3 regions of the Diaphorobacter sp. J5-51 genome follow, and region 2 is predicted to be linked to each of the others. Evidence: predicted binding sites of a transcription regulator. Region 2 holds the regulator's gene; each other region holds the start of a gene.

Region 1 (3,483 bases), on a different contig from region 2:
TGCGGCCCTTGTACATGGTGAACAGCCAGTTGAAGATCTTGGCGCCCGTCGGGATCGAGATGATCATCGTCGTGATGCCGAAGAAGGTGTTCACCGTGGCGCCCGAGCCCATGGTGAAGAAGTGGTGCAGCCACACCAGGTACGACAGGATGGTGATACACACCGTGGCGTACACCATGGAGGTGTAGCCGAACAGGCGCTTGCGCGAGAACGTGGCGACGACCTCGGAGAACACGCCGAAGGCCGGCAGCACCAGGATGTAGACCTCGGGGTGGCCCCAGATCCAGATCAGGTTCACGTACAGCATGGAGTTGCCCCCCAGGTCGTTCGTGAAGAAGTTGGTGCCGATATAGCGGTCCAGCGACATCAGCACCAGCGCGGCCGTCAGCACGGGGAACGAGGCGACGATCAGCGCGTTGGTGCACAGCGCGGTCCAGGTGAACACGGGCATCTTCATCAGGTTCATGCCCGGCGCGCGCATCTTGATGATGGTGACGATCAGGTTGATGCCCGACAAGGTGGTGCCCACCCCCGCAATCTGCAGGCCCCAGATGTAATAGTCGAGACCCACGCCAGGGTCCTGCGCCCCGAGGTTGGACAGCGCCAGCCAGCCGGAGGTGGAGAACTCGCCCAGGAACAGCGAGATCATCACCAGCACGGCGCCGCCGGTGGTCATCCAGAAGCTGAAGTTGTTCAGGAAAGGGAACGACACGTCGCGCGCGCCGATCTGCAGCGGCACGAGGTAGTTCATCAGGCCCGTGACGAAGGGCATGGCCACGAAGAAGATCATGATCACACCGTGGGCCGTGAAGATCTGGTCGTAGTGGTGCGGCGGCAGGTAGCCCATGCTCTCGCCCACGGCCATGGCCTGCTGCAGGCGCATCATTACCGCGTCGGCGAAGCCGCGCAGGAACATGACCAGGCCCAGGATCATGTACATGATGCCGATCTTCTTGTGGTCGATGGAGCAGATCCAGTCACGCCACAGCGGGCCCCACAGGCGGAACTTGGTGAGGCCGGCCAGCATCACGATGCCACCCAGGACCACCGCGATGAAGGTCCACAGCACGATGGGCTCGTGCGCCATCGGGATCGAGTCCCAGGTGATGCGGCCCAACAGCCAGTGGGCTGGGGTAGTTTGTTCAGACAACATATCGAATCTCTTGGCTAATGGGCCCGGCGCCGGCTTGGCGCCCGCGTCGGGTCCGTCAAATTCACTGTTGGGTGGTGGCCTCGGGGAGGGCGGCTGCGGGCTGCAGCGCGGCCAGGATCTGTGGCGCGTTGCCTGCGGTGCATACGTCCTGCGGCAGCGTCAGACCATTGGCTTTGACGAAGGCTTCGCCGCCGAGCGCGTCGATAGCCATCATGTCGTGCATGCACATCTGCCCGTCTTCCACGCAGCGGTTGAGCACCTTGCCGTACAAGCCCGTTTCCACGGTAGAAAAGCGCTGCACGGGGTCGCGCTGGCTGGGCTTGGCCAGTTGCAGGTAGGTGGTCTTGTCCAGGGGCTTGCCTTCGGTCTTGGCCTTGTCCACCCACTGGGCGAACTCGGCATCGCTCAGGCCGTGGAACTTGAAGGTCATGCCGGAGAAGCCGGGGCCGCTGTAGTGCGAGGCAAGGCCATGGAACACGCCGGGCTTGTTGATGATGGCGTTCAGCTCGGTCTGCATGCCAGGCATGGCGTAGATCATGCCGGCCAGGTCCGGCACATAGAACGCGTTCATGGTCGATGTGGCGGTGAGCTTGAACAGGATCGGGCGGTCCACTGGCGCGGCCAGCTCGTTCACCGTGGCAATGCCCTGCTCGGGGTAGAAGAACAGCCACTTCCAGTCCATGGCCACCACCTGCACTTCCAGCGGTTTGACGTCGGCGGCCAGCGCGCGCTGGGCGTCGATGCGGTCCAGGGGGCGGTAGGGGTCCAGCTTGTGGGTAGCGATCCAGGTCAGCGCGCCCAGGGCAATGATGATCATCAGCGGCACGCTCCAGATCACCAACTCCAGCGAGGTGGAGTGGTGCCAGTCGGGGTCGTACTCGGCGTCGGTGTTGCCCTGGCGGTACTTCCAGGCGAACAGCAGCGTCAGCAGGATCACCGGCACGATGACGATCAGCATCAGCACCGTGGCAGTCACCACCAGGTTGCCCTGCTGGGCAGCGATATCACCCGCCGGGTTCAATACGACGGCCTTGCTGCAACCAGCCAGGCTGGCTGCGGCCAAAGCCGCGGCGAGCCAGGTGGGCCCGCGGAGTTTCTTCAGTTGGAGCATTGCTAGGCGTGTCAAAAAGCGTGCACGGCCTTGCGTCGCGCGGGCGGGCGCGGCGCTAGGTGTAAACGCGAATTACTGGACGGAGACGAATGTAATACGCCTAGCGCATTTGTCGATTGGACATTTTGTCCAGGGTCAAACTTATGGCGTGATGGCAGGCCGGATGCGGCCTGCGGGCGCGACCATGGCGGCGCGGATGGCCGACTGGGCGTGAGGGTTTTCCCGCGCGGGACGTCAGTGTAAGCGTACTTGTTGACCGCGGGGCTTGCGTGTAGAACGGAGCTGTGTCTGCAAAGCCAAGGAGTACGGTCATGAGTAGCGGTTCCGTCGCATACCCCGTTTACGGCCCCGAGAGCGCGGCATCGCTGTCGCGCGCGCACACCGACGAAGACGTCACCCCGGGCGAGATCGCCGTGGGCGTGATCATCGGGCGCGCGTCGGAGTATTTCGACTTCTTCGTATTCGGGATCGCCTGCGTGCTGGTCTTCCCGTCGCTGTTGTTCCCCTTCATGTCGCGGCTGGACGGCACGCTCATGGCCTTTGCCATCTTTGCCATCGCCTTCATCGCCCGGCCGCTGGGCACCGCCATCTCCATGGCCGTGCAGCGGCGCTGGGGGCGCGGCACCAAGCTGACGCTGGCGCTGTTCCTGCTGGGCGGCTGTACGGTGAGCATGGCTTTCCTGCCCAGCTACCAGGTGGCGGGGCTGGCAGCCGCCGGGGCGCTGGCGGTGCTGCGCTTCGGCCAGGGGCTGGCGCTGGGCGGCTCCTGGGACGGGCTGCCGTCGCTGCTGGCGATGGCCGCACCGCCGGAGCGCCGGGGCTGGTATTCCATGGTGGGGCAACTGGGCGCGCCCGTGGGGTTTGCATTGGCCGCCGGGTTGTTCGCCTACCTGTACGGCAGCCTCTCCAGCGAAGAATTCCTGGCCTGGGGCTGGCGCTACCCGTTCTGCGTGGCCTTTGCGATCAACGTGGTGGCGCTGTTTGCGCGGCTGCGCCTGGTGGTGGGGCAGTCCTATGCCGAATTGCTGCAAGAGAAGGAACTGGAGCCCGTGGGCGTGGCCCGCGTGATGCGCGAAGAGGGGAGCAATGTGGTGCTGGGCGCCTTTACGGCACTGGCCAGCTTCGCACTCTTTCACGTGGTGACGGTGTTCCCGCTGTCGTGGTTCGCCCTGTTCTCCGACCGCTCCATGGCCGAGGTGCTGTGCGTGCAGATCGCCGG
Region 2 (3,483 bases):
GGGAAAAGCGAGCGCGGTTGCGGTCAGCCTGTAGATACTTGTCGAACACCATGGCCACGCCGCGCACGAAATACCACCCCATGGGCGTAACTTCAACGCCCTCATCACTGATTTTCACCAAGCCCTGAGCCGCCATTTCTTGCAGTTGCTGTAATTCCGCATCGAAATAACTGCGGAAATCAATCAGCCAAGACTGTTCCAACGGCTCAAACAGCAACTCACCTTGGCACATCAACGCCATGATGACTGCGCGACGCACCAAGTCGTCCTTGGTCAACGCCAGCCCGCGCACCACAGGCAAATGCCCCTGGTTAATGCAGTCGTAATACTCGTCCAGCGTTTTCACGTTTTGGCTGTAAGTAGCGCCCACGCGCCCGATGGCAGAAACGCCCAGACCAATCAGGTCGCAATCGGGCTGCGTGCTATAGCCTTGGAAGTTGCGGTGCAGCCTGCCTTGCCGCTTGGCCACCGCCAGCGCATCGTCTGGCAGCGCAAAATGGTCCATGCCCACGTAGACGTAGCCGGCTTCTTGGAACACATCAAGTGACCGGGCCAACATGGACACCTTGGCCGAAGCCATGGGCAACTCGGCCGTGATGATGCGTCGCTGCGATTTGAAGCGTTCTGGCAAGTGAGCGTACGCATACAGCGCGATCCGGTCTGGCCGCAGCTCGGCTACCTGCTCCAAGGTGCGATCAAACGACTCCGGTGTCTGGCGCGGCAGCCCGTAGATCAAATCCACGTTCACCGATTCAAACCCGAGCTTCCGAGCCGCATCGACCAACGCGAACACCTTTTCGGCAGGCTGAATGCGGTGCACGGCCTTTTGTACTTCAGGGTCGAAATCCTGCACGCCAAAGCTCAGGCGATTGAAACCCAGCTCCGCCAACAATCCCAGCCGCGCTTCATCCACGGTCCGAGGGTCCACTTCTATGGAGTACTCCCCCCCCGGAACGAGGACGAAACTGCGCCTCAGCATGCCCATCAGTTCGCGCAAACCGTCATCCGTCAGAAAAGTAGGCGTGCCTCCGCCGAAATGCAGCTGGCTCACATGCTGACCCACACCGCAGTGCGCCGTATGCAGGTCGATTTCACGGCTGAGGTAACGCAAGTAGACCTCTGCCCGCTCTGGATGCCGAGTAATGATCTTGTTACACGCGCAGTAATAGCACAGCGATTCACAAAACGGGATGTGGACATAAAGCGACAAAGGCATCGCCTTGGCTACCGAACCCACGCGACGCTGCTGCAGCGCAAGAATGTATTCCCGCTCTCCAAAGGCTTCGACAAAGCGATCAGCAGTCGGATAAGAGGTGTAGCGCGGCCCTGGAACGTCAAAGCGACGCAGGAGCTCTGTTGTAACAACGGTCATGACGGGATTCCTTGCACTTTCACATCACTGTGCCGTAGAGTCCCCCATGAGTCCTTGACGTTGATCAAGCGCCCATAAGGTCCTTGTGGCGACAATTTGACTTCGGCTCAAAGTCGTCCAACGGCCTACGGCATTCCATGTCTCCCAGCCGTTCAGAGGTAAGCTCAAGCCATGAACAGGGTTCCCATGCATACGAATCTCCAGACCATCAAAGTTGCCTGCTCAAACTGCAATCTGCGTGAGCTGTGCATGCCCGTGGGTCTGGACGACCAGCAACTCAAGCGCATCGATGACATTGTTGCTGTACGACGCAAGATCAAGCGTGGCGGCACGCTTTTCCGGAACGGTGAACCCTTCACATCCCTTTTTGCCATCCGCACCGGATTCTTCAAGACCTGTGTCGCCACCGAAGACGGTCGCGACCAAGTGACGGGTTTTCAAATGGCGGGCGAGATCATCGGCCTGGATGGCATCGTGAGCGACCGTCACACTTGCGATGCGGTAGCGCTTGAAGACGCCGAAGTATGCGTCATGCCTTTCGATCGTATTGAAGAGTTGTCGCGCGAAGTAACGGCACTACAGCACCATGTGCACAAGATCATGAGCCGCGAGATTGTTCGCGAGCATGGGGTCATGCTGTTGCTGGGGAGTATGCGTGCCGAGGAACGCCTTGCCGCATTCCTGTTGAATCTCGTACAACGCTTGCATGCCCGGGGTTTCTCACAATCCGAATTGGTGCTGCGCATGACACGCGAAGAGATCGGCAGCTACCTGGGATTGAAACTGGAAACCGTCAGCCGCACGTTTTCCAAGTTCGTGGAAGAAGGCATTGTCGAAGTCAAGCAGCGCCACGTGCGCATACTGGATACGGATGCGCTCAAGGGCATCGTGAACAGCCAGCAGGCCTGCCACTAAGGCAGACTCAGGGACAGGCTCAGGGACAGGCTCAGGGACAGGCTCAGGCGGTCGGGTCGTCGTCGCCCGGCACCTGGTCGCGGTTCAGCTCCCGCGACGACATCGCCAGCAGCGCGGTCAGCGCGCCAGAGCCCATGGACACCGCCCAGAACACAAAGAACGCCACGGTATAGACGCCCAGGCGCGACAGCGCCAGCGGCTGGCCAAACCAGTGCAGGTCCTCCGGGTCCACCATGGCAAACACCAGCATCTCCAGCACGCACGCCGTCAAAAAGGCGGGCCAGACAATCCACATCAGTCGTTGCGTCCACATGCTTGCGGTCTCCTGCCGGGGGCGCGCTCAGCGCGGCTGGTCCTGCACGGGCGTGGCCGCGTGGTTGCGGCCCTTCATGGCCGGGGCCAGGCTTTTTTCGGGGTTTTCGAGCGTCTTGTTGATCTCGATACCCTGGCGGTAATAGTCCTCGGCCACCACCGGGTCGGGCCGCGACACGGCCAGCCACAGGGTGACAAAGCCCGCAATGATGACGATGACCGGCCCGGCAATGACGAGCCAGACATGGCCAAACTTCCACCACGGCTCAGGCGTGGTCTCCAGAGTAGGGCTTGCAGGCATGGCGGGGTGAACTCCTGGTAATCAGTGGCAAAAAAAACAGGCTCAGCGCGGCACCAGGAACACGGACTTTTCCGTCACATGGGCGGCGCTGCCCAGGGCCTGCACATCAAACTGCACCGCGTGCGAGCCCGGCGGCACCGTGCCATACGGTATCTGCAGCCGCACCGCCACCCAGCGGGACTCGGCGGCGGCAATCTCGACCTCGGCGTCCGAGGCCACAGCGAGCCCCTCAAGCCCGCGTGCGCTGATGCGGTAGCGCTGGGGGCCTTCGGTGGCATTCATGATCTGCAGCCGGTAAATGTTCTCCAGCTTGCCACCTGCCACGATGCGCGAGAGCGCAGCGCGGTCCCGCACCACGTCCACCTTCAGCGGTGTGCGCGTGACCAGGCTGGCCAGCATGGCCACGCACAGCGCCACCAGCACGGCGGTGTAGATCAGCACGCGGGGCCGCAGCACGCGCCGCAGCATCTGCGACTGGCTCCAGCGCTTGGCCACACCGTTCTGCGTAGAAAAACGGATCAGCCCGCGCGGGTACTGCATCTTGTCCATCACGGTGTTGCAGGCATCCACGCACAGGCCGCAG
Region 3 (3,483 bases), on a different contig from region 2:
AGCTCGCGCAGCGCCTGCTGCCGCGCGGCGCGGGCTCGGTGTTCAGCTTCGACCTCAAGGGCAACCGCGAGCAGGGCAAGACGTTCATCGAGACGCTCAAGCTCTTCAGCCACCTGGCCAATGTGGGTGACTGCCGCAGCCTGGTGATCCACCCCGCCTCCACCACGCACTTCCGCATGAGCGACGAAGCGCTCGCCGCGGGCGGCATCAGCCAGGGCACGATCCGCCTGTCGATCGGACTAGAAGATGCCGACGACCTGATCGACGACCTCAAGCGGGCACTCAAGGCTGCGGAGAAGCCAGCGCGAAAGGCAGGTGCGTGATGTACGTGCAAGTCAACGGCGCACAGACCTACTGCTACACCAGCGGCAAGCCCTTCGATGCCGCTAAGCCCACCGTGGTGTTCATCCACGGCGTGCTCAACGACCACAGCGTCTGGGCGCTGCAAAGCCGCTACATGGCCAACCATGGCTGGAACGTGCTGGCCGTCGACCTGCCCGGCCACAGCAAAAGCGCGGGCAATGCCCCTGCAAGCGTGGAGCAGGCGGCCGACTTCGTGGGCGCCCTGCTCGACGCACTGTCCATCCAGCGCGCCGCGCTGGTGGGCCATAGCTGGGGATCGTTGATCGCGCTGGAGGCCGCCGCACGCCTGGGCGGGCGCGTGAGCCATCTGGTGCTGGTCGGTACGGCCTATCCGATGAAGGTGTCGCCGACGCTCATCGAGGCATCGCAGACCGACCCCGAGCAGGCGCTGCGCATGGTCAACGTGTTCTCGCGCAGCACCCTCTCGCCCCCCTCAGGCGCGGGCTTCTGGGTGTACGGCGCGGGCATGGCGCTGGGCCGCAAGGTGCTGCGCAGCAACCCGCAGGTCAATGTGTTCCACCGCGGCTTCGTGGCCTGCGACAGCTACGCCCACGGCGAGCAGGCCATCGCAGCGGTGCAGTGCCCCGTGCTGTTCGTCTTGGGCACGCAAGACCAAATGACCGCGCCCAAGGCCGCGCAGGGGTTGATCCAGGCCGCGCGATCCGCGGGCAAGGACGTGCAGATCGTCCATCTGCCGGTGGGCCACCACCAGATGACCGAAGCACCGGACGCAACGCTGTTCGCCATCCGCGACTTCCTGGCAAGACGCATCTCCGCCTGAGATCGTTGCACGGCAGGGCCGGCGGTGCAGGGCATCCCCTGCAGCGCTCCCCTGCCCGATGGATGACGGGCGCCGCCGCCTCGGCAGAGGGGGATGTGACTTCCCCTGCCACATGCGAAACACTGGCCCCTGCTTGCCCGCGGCGACCATTTACTGCCACGTGATGCATATCAAAAACAGCATCAAATGCCCAACCAGCAAGCGCAGTCAGCTATTGTTTATATAGCAAAAGAAGGCCAATAGCGGCCACTTTCCCCGGCCTGGCACTGGGGCATTGGCACGGTCCACGCCTGCGGACCTAGACTGGGTTCACCCGACCAGTCGCGTCGTCCGGCGCCCGCCCTGCATGCACCTGCCCCCAACCACCGATGCCCGCGGCACCCCGTGGCATGCGCTGTCCGCTGGCGAAGCGCTGCGACGGCTGCAAACCGACGACCGCCACGGCCTGGCGCATGCCGAGGTGGCGCGGCGCCTGGCACGCTTCGGCCCCAACCGCCTGCCCGCGCCGCCGCGCCGACCGGCCTGGCTGCGCCTGCTGCAGCAGTTCCACAATGTGCTGATCTATGTGATGCTCGCTGCCGCAGCGGTCACCGCGGCACTGGCGCACTGGATCGACACCGGGGTGCTATTGGGGGCCGTGATCGTCAACGCGATCATCGGTTTCTTGCAGGAGGGCAAGGCCGAGTCGGCGCTGGACGCGATACGCCGCATGCTCTCGCAGCAGGCCACGGTGCTGCGCGGGGGGGAGCGCCAACTGGTGGCCGCCGACCAGCTCGTGCCGGGCGACATCGTCATCCTCGCGTCCGGCGACAAGGTGCCTGCGGACCTGCGCATCCTCACGGCCCGCAGCCTGCGCGCCGACGAGGCCGTGCTGACGGGCGAGTCCGTGCCCTGCGACAAGGACGAAACCGCCGTGGCAGCCGACGCCGCTTTGGGCGACCGCCGCAGCATGCTCTACTCCGGCACGCTGGTGGCCGCAGGCACCGCTTTGGGCGCCGTGGTGGCCACGGGCACGAACAGTGAACTGGGGCGCATCAGCACGCTATTGGCCCAGGTGCAGGCGAGCACCACGCCGCTGCTGCGGCAGATCGCGCAGTTCAGCCGCTGGCTGGCGCTGGCCATCGGGCTGTTCGTGCTCGCCACGTTCGCCATCGGCGTGCTCTGGCGCGCTCAGGCACCCGCGGACATGTTCATGATGGCCGTGGCGCTGGCGGCCTCGGCCATCCCCGAGGGGCTGCCCGCCATCATGACCATCACCCTGGCCATGGGCGTGCGGCGCATGGCGCAGCACAACGCCATCATCCGCCACCTGCCGGCGGTGGAAACGCTGGGGGCTGTCACGGTGATTTGCTCCGACAAGACCGGCACCCTCACTTGCACCGAGATGACCGTGCAGCGCGTGGTGACCGCCGACCATGTCATAGAGGTGACCGGCAGCGGCTATGCGCCGCAGGGGGGCTTCCTCATCGGGGGCGTGCCCATCACTGCGCAAGAACACCCTGCCCTGCAGTCCGTGGCCCAGGTGGCGCTGCTGTGCAACGACGCCGCGCTGCACGACGGACCCCAGGGCTGGAGCCTGACGGGCGACCCGACGGAGGGCGCGCTCGTCACCCTGGCGCTCAAGGCGGGGCTGGACGCCACGGCGCTGCATGCGCGCCAGCCGCGCATCGACGCCATACCGTTCGAGTCCGAGCACCGCTTCATGGCCACACTGCACCACGACCACGCGGGGCATGCGGTGATCCTGGTGAAAGGAGCGCCCGAGCGTGTGCTGGACATGTGCAACGCACAGCGCCAGTGGCCCGCCGATGGCGCGGGCACCGATGCCCCGCTGCAGCAGGACTACTGGCGCCGCGCAGCCAACGACTGCGCGGCGCGGGCGCTGCGCGTGCTGGCAATCGCCATCAAGCGCGTGCCGGTGCAGCAGCACGCGCTGCAGTTCGCCGACATGGAGGGTGGCTTCACGCTGCTCGGACTGCTGGGCAGCATGGACCCGCCGCGCCCCGAGGCCGTGGCCGCGGTGGCCGAATGCCAGGCAGCGGGCGTACGCGTGAAGATGATCACCGGCGACCACGGCGAAACCGCACGTGCGATTGGCGCGCAGCTGGGCATCGGCCTGGGCCGCCCCGCACTCACGGGCGCCGAGATCGAGCTGCTGGACGACGCCGCCTTGCGCGACGTGGTGGCCAGCGTGGACGTGTTCGCCCGTGCCAGTCCCGAACACAAGCTGCGCCTGGTGCAAGCCCTGCAGTCCCGCGGTGAAGTCGTGGCCATGACGGGCGATGGCGTGAACGACGCGCCAGCACTCAAGCGCGCCGACGTAGGAGTCGCGATGGGCA

Evidence for each region. The regulator FNR, encoded in region 2, switches genes on or off when oxygen is low (the NO sensors DNR and NnrR bind a similar motif). The targets are predictions, from matches to a motif close to TTGATNNNNATCAA.
Region 1: the regulator FNR is predicted to act here: its motif matches at 2,390-2,403, upstream of cyoA (ubiquinol oxidase subunit II).
Region 3: the regulator FNR is predicted to act here: its motif matches at 1,305-1,318, upstream of OX89_RS16355 (cation-transporting P-type ATPase).

Annotation. Positions count from the first base shown of each region.
Region 1 covers NZ_JSYI01000072.1:26,298-29,780, forward strand. The annotation lists gene cyoB (cytochrome o ubiquinol oxidase subunit I) at 1-1,153, opposite strand, end outside; gene cyoA (ubiquinol oxidase subunit II) at 1,215-2,264, opposite strand; gene OX89_RS09535 (MFS transporter) at 2,576-3,483, shown strand, end outside.
Region 2 covers NZ_JSYI01000085.1:25,257-28,739, reverse strand. The annotation lists gene hemN (oxygen-independent coproporphyrinogen III oxidase) at 1-1,372, opposite strand, end outside; gene fnr (fumarate/nitrate reduction transcriptional regulator Fnr) at 1,544-2,287, shown strand; gene OX89_RS12085 (hypothetical protein) at 2,331-2,600, opposite strand; gene OX89_RS12080 (FixH family protein) at 2,628-2,900, opposite strand; gene ccoG (cytochrome c oxidase accessory protein CcoG) at 2,943-3,483, opposite strand, start outside.
Region 3 covers NZ_JSYI01000130.1:151,297-154,779, forward strand. The annotation lists gene OX89_RS16345 (O-acetylhomoserine aminocarboxypropyltransferase) at 1-323, shown strand, start outside; gene OX89_RS16350 (alpha/beta fold hydrolase) at 323-1,144, shown strand; gene OX89_RS16355 (cation-transporting P-type ATPase) at 1,491-3,483, shown strand, end outside.